2 linked regions of the Prochlorococcus marinus str. MIT 9312 genome follow. The main gene of each other region encodes a partner of the protein of the gene in region 2 in a complex. Links are inferred from orthologs where the notes say so. Each region holds a gene or a part of one and is shown on either strand. Other genes may lie near its edges. The genes, in order: carB and carA.

What was found.
Region 1: the proteins of carA (region 2) and carB are in contact, whole or in part, in a solved structure (PDB 1KEE), measured with the Escherichia coli proteins. The link is inferred for Prochlorococcus marinus str. MIT 9312 from one-to-one orthologs.

What each region holds. Positions count from the first base shown.
Region 1 is NC_007577.1:907,964-912,126, forward strand. What follows is about bases 262-4,095. They hold carB (carbamoyl-phosphate synthase large subunit), read right to left. Parts: upstream 3,759-4,095; coding sequence 462-3,758; downstream 262-461. Other genes in these bases: PMT9312_RS04985 (DUF6447 family protein), read left to right, coding at 262-457; PMT9312_RS04995 (DUF3318 domain-containing protein), read left to right, coding at 3,867-4,095. Also shown: PMT9312_RS04980 (ABC transporter ATP-binding protein), read left to right, coding at 1-207; more of PMT9312_RS04985, read left to right, coding at 239-261; more of PMT9312_RS04995, read left to right, coding at 4,096-4,163. UniProt on the Escherichia coli protein: Large subunit of the glutamine-dependent carbamoyl phosphate synthetase (CPSase).
Region 2 is NC_007577.1:783,092-786,420, reverse strand. What follows is about bases 46-3,045. They hold carA (glutamine-hydrolyzing carbamoyl-phosphate synthase small subunit), read right to left. Parts: upstream 2,116-3,045; coding sequence 976-2,115; downstream 46-975. Other genes in these bases: trpD (anthranilate phosphoribosyltransferase), read right to left, coding at 2,115-3,045; PMT9312_RS09450 (STAS domain-containing protein), read right to left, coding at 549-911; PMT9312_RS04355 (ribonuclease III domain-containing protein), read right to left, coding at 154-552; rlmB (23S rRNA (guanosine(2251)-2'-O)-methyltransferase RlmB), read right to left, coding at 46-149. In the rest of the region: more of rlmB, read right to left, coding at 1-45; more of trpD, read right to left, coding at 3,046-3,164; PMT9312_RS04335 (DUF3288 family protein), read right to left, coding at 3,197-3,329. UniProt on the Escherichia coli protein: Small subunit of the glutamine-dependent carbamoyl phosphate synthetase (CPSase).

The sequences.
Region 1 (4,163 bases), 120 kb from region 2 along the record:
TCAGAAGTTCAAGAAGGGCTTAATAGAGCAATGAAAGATAGAACAGTTATTGTAATTGCTCATAGATTAGCCACTACACAAGGGGCAGATAAAATAGTTGTCTTCGATAAGGGCGAAATTGTTGAGGTTGGGAAACATATTGATTTACTAAATAAAAAAGGGATTTATAAAGAATTATGTGAAAAACAATTGATTAAAAAGTTATGATCCTATTTTATTTATTAATAAAGTTAAATCCATGAGTGAAAATACAAATGATTCTGCCAACCCAGTTTTAACCTTTGAAGGTAAGAAGTATTTGATAAATGATCTTTCTAATGACATAAAAGAATCTATAAAAGGATTACAAATAGCAGAAACACAACTTAAAATGCATGAAGATACTTTGAAATTACTTTCAATTAGTCGAAACTCCTTGGTGAATCAATTAAGAGAAAAACTAAAAGACTTAGAGTAAAGTTTTAATCTTCATGTATTTCTTGTAGAGAGTAAGTATTGATTTTATTACTTTGCAAGGCTTTGATTGCTTTAATGGCTGCCTTCGCTCCAGGGATGGTTGTAAAAGTAGGAATATTATATTCTAAAGCAGCACGCCTTAAATATGCGTCGTCATGAAGAGCCTGTGATCCTATTGGAGTATTAATTATTAATTGAACAAGTCCAGAACGAATTAGGTCCTCTATATTTGGTCTTCCTTCATGGACTTTTAGCACTTTTTCAACATTAATGCCTAAATCTACCAAGTATGCAGCTGTACCTTTTGTTGCAATCAATTTAAATCCTAAAATCAACAATTCTCTGGCAATTTCTTCAAGATTTTTTTTATCTAAATCATTAGTAGACAAAAAAGCAACTCCTTCAGAAGGAACACCATTTCCTGCTGCCAATTCCGACTTAGCATAAGCAATTCCGAAATCCTTAGCTAAACCCATTACTTCCCCAGTAGATCGCATTTCAGGACCTAGAAGTGTATCAGATCCAGGAAATCTTTTAAAAGGTAAAACAGCTTCTTTTACTGCCTGAAATTTTGGAGAAAATTCTTTAGTAAAATTAATATCTTCTAATGTTAAACCTTGCATTAACTGGGTCGCTAATTTTGCAACTGGTTTACCTATGGCCTTGGAAACGAATGGAACTGTTCTGGAAGCTCTCGGATTAGCCTCAAGAATAAATAATTTGTTTTCTTTATTATTTAAATTTGTCACTGCAAATTGTAAATTAATCAAACCAACAACATTTAGTTTTTGTGCAATTAATTTAGTCCAAGTCTTTACATTATCTATAGTTGATTCCGAAAGAGAAATTGATGGTAAACAACAAGCTGAATCTCCCGAATGAATTCCTGCAGGTTCAACATGTTCCATCAAACCAGCAATTACAACTGAACCTTCTGAATCACATAAAGCATCAACGTCTATCTCAATAGCATTATTCAAATATTGATCGAGAAGGATTGGATGATCAGGTGATACCTTAACTGCTTCAGAAATGTATCTAGATAATTCATTCTCATCTTTAACAATTTCCATTGCCCTGCCTCCTAAAACATAAGAAGGCCTTACGACCAAAGGAAATCCAATATTTTTGGCTACCTTTTGTGCTTCATCTTGATTACGAGCTATGCCGTTTAAAGGTTGCCTAATACTTAATTCTTCAAGTATATTTGTAAATTCTTCTCTATCTTCTGCTATGTCGATAGATATTGGAGACGTTCCAAGAATTTTTGTACCAGTTTTTAAACCCTCATCAGTTTTAAGCCATTCAAATAAAGGTAATGATAATTTCAATGGAGTTTGACCTCCAAATTGAACTATCAAACCATAAGGATTTTCAGCTTCTATTATGTTGAGAACATCCTCCAAAGTTACAGGCTCAAAATATAAAATATCGCTAGTATCATAATCTGTTGATACAGTTTCTGGGTTACTATTAACCATTATTGTTTTGTAACCACTTGTTGAAGCTTGATATGAAGCATGACAACAACAGTAATCGAATTCTATTCCTTGACCAATTCTGTTTGGACCTCCTCCAAGAATCATAATTTTCTTTGACTTATTATTATCTGAAATCTCGCTATCAAAAATTTCAGAATTTAAATTAATAAAGGATTCTTCGTAAGTTGAATAATGATAGGGAGTCGAAGATGAGAACTCTGCTGAACAAGTATCGACTGTTTTATAAATAGGTATAATATTTAGATCTTTTCTATATTTTCTCACTTCAAAAAAGTCAGACTTAGTTAACTTTGCTATCTGTTGATCTGAAAAGCCTAATTGTTTAGCATTTAGCATCAAATCTCTATCTAGATCAATAAGTCCTTTTTCTTTCAAAAATTCATTTTCAAAATTAAATATATTACGTAATTTCTCAATAAACCAAGAATCTAAATTAGTAACTTCTTGAATATAAGAATTGGTTTTGCCTATCTGCATAGCTTTTTTAACTATGAGAATTCTTTCAGACGTAGGTGTTCTTAAACTATTATTTATGTGATTCTCGTTCTTAAATTCATCTAGTGAATCACATTCCCATCCAAAAATACCTACTTCTAAGGACCTTAATGCTTTCTGAAAAGATTCTTCAAAAGAACGCCCGATTGCCATTGACTCACCTACGGATTTCATTGAAGTGGTTAAGGTATTTGAAGAGCCTTTAAACTTTTCAAATGCAAATCTAGGGATTTTAGTAACTACATAATCAATTGATGGTTCAAAACATGCAGGTGTTTTTTTTGTAATGTCGTTAATAATCTCATCAAGTGTATAGCCAACCGATAATAAAGCCGCAATTTTGGCTATGGGAAATCCAGTTGCTTTACTTGCCAATGCAGAGGATCTACTCACACGAGGATTCATTTCTATTACAATTACTTCTCCATTAGATGGATTTATTGCAAATTGAATATTACTCCCTCCAGTTTCAACTCCTACCTCTCTAATAATTTTTAATGACATGTCCCTCAATCTCTGGTACTCCTTATCTGTTAAAGTCTGTGCGGGAGCTACAGTAATGGAATCTCCAGTGTGGACACCCATTGGGTCTAAATTCTCAATACTGCAAACTATTACTACGTTATCTGCTGTATCTCTCATTACTTCTAATTCAAACTCCTTCCATCCAATAAGTGATTTTTCAATTAATATTTGATCCCTTGGACTTTCCTCTAATCCAGTTGTACACAATTCAATAAATTCTTCAAGATTAAAAGCAATTCCACCTCCTACACCACCCAAAGTAAATGCCGGCCTTATTATAAGAGGATAGGAATTAATTTTTTTTTGTACTTCTTTAGCTTCAGCCAGGTTAGAAGCTATACCAGATGGGCAAACATTTACATTTATCTTTTCCATCGACTCTTTAAACAATTTTCTATCTTCAGCTTTATTAATAGCTTTTAAATCAGCACCAATTAATTCAACATTATTTTTTTTTAAAAAATCTGACTCTGATAATTTAACCGCTAGATTCAAAGCAGTTTGACCTCCCATAGTGGGAAGAATAGCATCAGGTTTTTCTCTTAAAATTATCTGTGAAATGATTTCAGGAGTCAATGGTTCAATATATGTTTTACTTGCAACCTCAGGATCAGTCATAATCGATGCCGGATTTGAATTTATCAATATAATTTCATAACCAGCTTTTCTTAAAGCTTTGCAAGCTTGAGTGCCAGAGTAATCAAATTCGCATGCTTGTCCTATAACAATCGGACCTGAACCTAAAATAAGAATTTTTTTAAGATCACCTCTTTGAGGCATAATTTAAAACCTTCATTTATTTCATGCTACTTATAAATCATCAGATTTTAATGAAGTTACTTGAAAAGCAACATTTGTTTCTATAGTATTGAAAGAAAATAATTTTTTATGAGCGAACTTCAGCGACTTAAAAGTTTGTTACCTCCAGAGAATGAAAATTGGGTATTTGTTGAAGCTGCTGCAGCTATAGATCCACCTTTAATAACGCTTGAGGAAATTGGTCGTGACGAAGTAGAAATCCAAATTGATTTAGATGAATGGGATAACTTTGCAATTGACCACAGAAATCTATTATTTTGGCACGAAGTAGGCAAGATCCAAAATGACACAATTCCCAGAGATGGTTGGGAAATGGCAGCTCTTGCTATTGGGCTTGGAGGAGCGATAGGGGAGTTGTGGGTACAA
Region 2 (3,329 bases):
TTAACCCCTTGATTTTTAGAAGAATGGATGGGAAATCTATTATGTTTTTTTGATGAATTTGTGTTTTTTGAGTAGAAATTAGAATCAGAATTATTTTTGTCCTGTTTTCTATTTTTTCTTGAATAATTATTTTTTGGTAAGTTTTTCATTAATTCAATTCATTTTGATTTCAAGGTGCTCAAAAAGAGCTGACAATCTTTGAGGGTCTTTTAGAAATAGCCAACCGATCAGGGTTTCAAATCCAGTTGCTCGGGAATAAATGGTAGGGTTTGAAGACTTTGGGTATTTCTTTGTTTTATTTCTAGCACGTCTAATTAAATCCATTTCATTTTCATTCAACAAATGTTCAATTTGACTTAAAGATTTTGATTGAGATTCTGCTTTTACCTCGTTGACTACTGATAAATGAAGTTCTTTTGATTTCAAAGGGAAATGTATATGTCTTAGTCTTTGATGAAGTTCCCATACTGAATCCCCAAGCCAAGCAAGTTGAATAACACCTATTTCATCAGGAGCTCCATATGGAGCCAAGTTTTGAATCCAATAATTCAATTTTTTAAGTAAATTAATGCATCTTCAAGACTCGCTTTTAAATTAAGAAAATCGCCTAAACGCACGAGTTTAATTGTTTGAGCAACTCTTGAATTACCAACAACCGAGAAACCTAACTTCAACTTTTTACATTCTTTAGCAGTCTGAACAAGAGCTCCAAGACCCGAAGAATCTACAAAATCAATTTTTGTAAGATCAATAACGAATGGAAGCTCATTTTTTAAATTATTAGTTACAAAAGTCTTAAATTGTTTTTCTGAGAAGGCATCAAGTTGCCCTTTAAAAGTAAAAACAATAATATTTGCTTTTACATCGAGGTTTCCTCTTAAAGAAACAGTTAGCTTTTGGAAATCTTCTATGACCTAATTCCTCCAAAAAATTAATGTATCAAATGTAATAATCAAATCAAAAGAAAACAATATGTCAACATCTTTCTAACATTAGAGAAACAAATTTTTTAAATAAATAATCAGAGTCATGTGGACCAGGTCCTGCTTCTGGATGATACTGAACACTAAAAATTGGCTTATTATTAACTTCCAATCCTGCAACAGTATTATCGTTAAGGTTATAGTGAGTGATTTTGACTATGTCCTTTGAGAGAGAATTAGGGTCAAGAGCAAAACCATGATTCTGACTTGTTATCTCAATTTGATTATTGATTCCACAAGGATGATTTAGACCACGATGTCCAAAAGGTAGTTTATAAGTAGAACCTCCTAGGGCTATTCCAAATATTTGATGGCCAAGGCAAATTCCAAACATAGGTATTTCACCATATTCAATAAGTGATCTTGCTAAATCTATACCTTCAGTAACAGAAGAAGGATCTCCTGGACCATTTGAGAAGAATATACCATCCGGCTTATTTGATATAACATCTTTCAATGAAGAACTTGAAGGTAAAACTAAAATTTCACAACCATGAGAAACTAGTCTATTTAAAATTGATTTTTTTATTCCAAAATCAATTGCTACTACTTTTAGTTTATTAGTATTTTCAGAATATCTTTTTCTAACATCAAAATCTGTTCCTGTAGGATTCCGCCATAAATATTGTTGCTTTGTAGAAACTTCTTTTGATAAATTCAAGCCCTCCATTTTTGGCGTTTCATTTATTATTTCTAAGCAATTGTCTAAAGTTCTTTCTTCAGAGGTAAGAACCGCATTCATCGAACCATTAGATCTTAAAATTTTAACAAGAGCTCGTGTATCAATTCCATAAAGACCAATAATTTTTTTTTCAACTAACCATTCATTAAAATTCTTCAGGGATCTCCAATTACTATTATTTGTTGAATAATTTCTAACAATTATTCCTTTAACACAAATACTTGATTCTGAATCTTCAGTATTAATACCAGTATTTCCAACTTCTGGATAAGTGAATGTTAATATTTGTCCGTAATAACTTGGATCAGTAATAACCTCCTGATACCCAGTCATTCCAGTATTAAATACTATTTCGCCAACAGCAGTTCCCGAATATCCAAAAGAAAATCCAGGAAATATCAATCCATTACTTAAAACTAATTTTGCATTTTTCTTATAGGAATTAATCATTAAGGTGAAATTAAATCATCTGAGGATAAATAAGTTTTTAAGAGTAAAAATTTCTCCCAAGGATTTCCTTGATTAATTGAAAATAAAGCTTTATTAAAACCTTTATGTAAATCATCCTCAATTCCTGCTGCCCATAAAACTAATGCAGCATTCAAGGCAACAACATCTTTATGCGATTTTTGTCCAGAACCATTTAAAACAGACTTTAATATTTCCTCATTAGAGTCACTGCCAGAAACAACAAGCTTGTCGTTTGGAATATTTTCATGATTAAAATCTAAGATATTTATTTTTGAAAATCGTAATTTTCCTTTCTCTACAAATACTAATTTATTGTCTCCTTGAAGTGATGCTTCATCAAGGCCGCCAGAGCCATGAACTACTATCACTCTATTCATTCCCATTTTCAATAGCGCACTTCCCATAGGCTCTAAAAGATCTTCAGAAGCAACACCTAATACTTGCGCATTAGGTCTTAAAGGATTTACCAATGGTCCAAGTTGATTAAATACAGTCCTTATTCCAAGGGCTTTTCTTAAAGGAGCAAGTTTAATTAAAGATTTATGCCAAACAGGTGCAAACAAAAAAGTTATTCCAATTTCATTAACGGCTGAGATTACTTTTTTTAATGAACAATTTAAATTTAAGCCAAGATTCAACAAAACATCAGCAGAGCCAACCTTTCCACTTGCACTTTTATTTCCATGTTTAGCAATTTTTGCACCACAAGATGCAGCCACAAATGCTACCGCAGTGGAAATATTAAATGTATTAGCTCCATCACCTCCAGTTCCACAAGTATCTACCATATACAAATTTGGTCTTGCTACTGGCAACTCGCAAACTTTCAAGAGTTCCTCGGCCATAGAAGACAATTCAACACCTGTGCAGCCCTTAGCTCTCAAAGCGCTCAAAAAAGCTCCTGTTTGAACATCAGATATTTCATCATTAAGCCATCTTTGCATTAACAAACTAGAAGTTAACTCATCAAGATTTCCTCCCTCCAACAAAATATTTAAGATTTCAGCGTTAGAAATGTTAAAAGACATTTATTTATTAAAGAAAAATGTGAAAATGAAATTCAATTTGAAGTATCAAAACCTGACCCAACTAATTCTTTATTTGTATTAGAAGGCCTGAAGCTTTTTGACCAAATAATTTTTGTTTTAAAAAAAAGGTCATTTTTAGTAATTTTCCAAAATTTTAAAATCTTT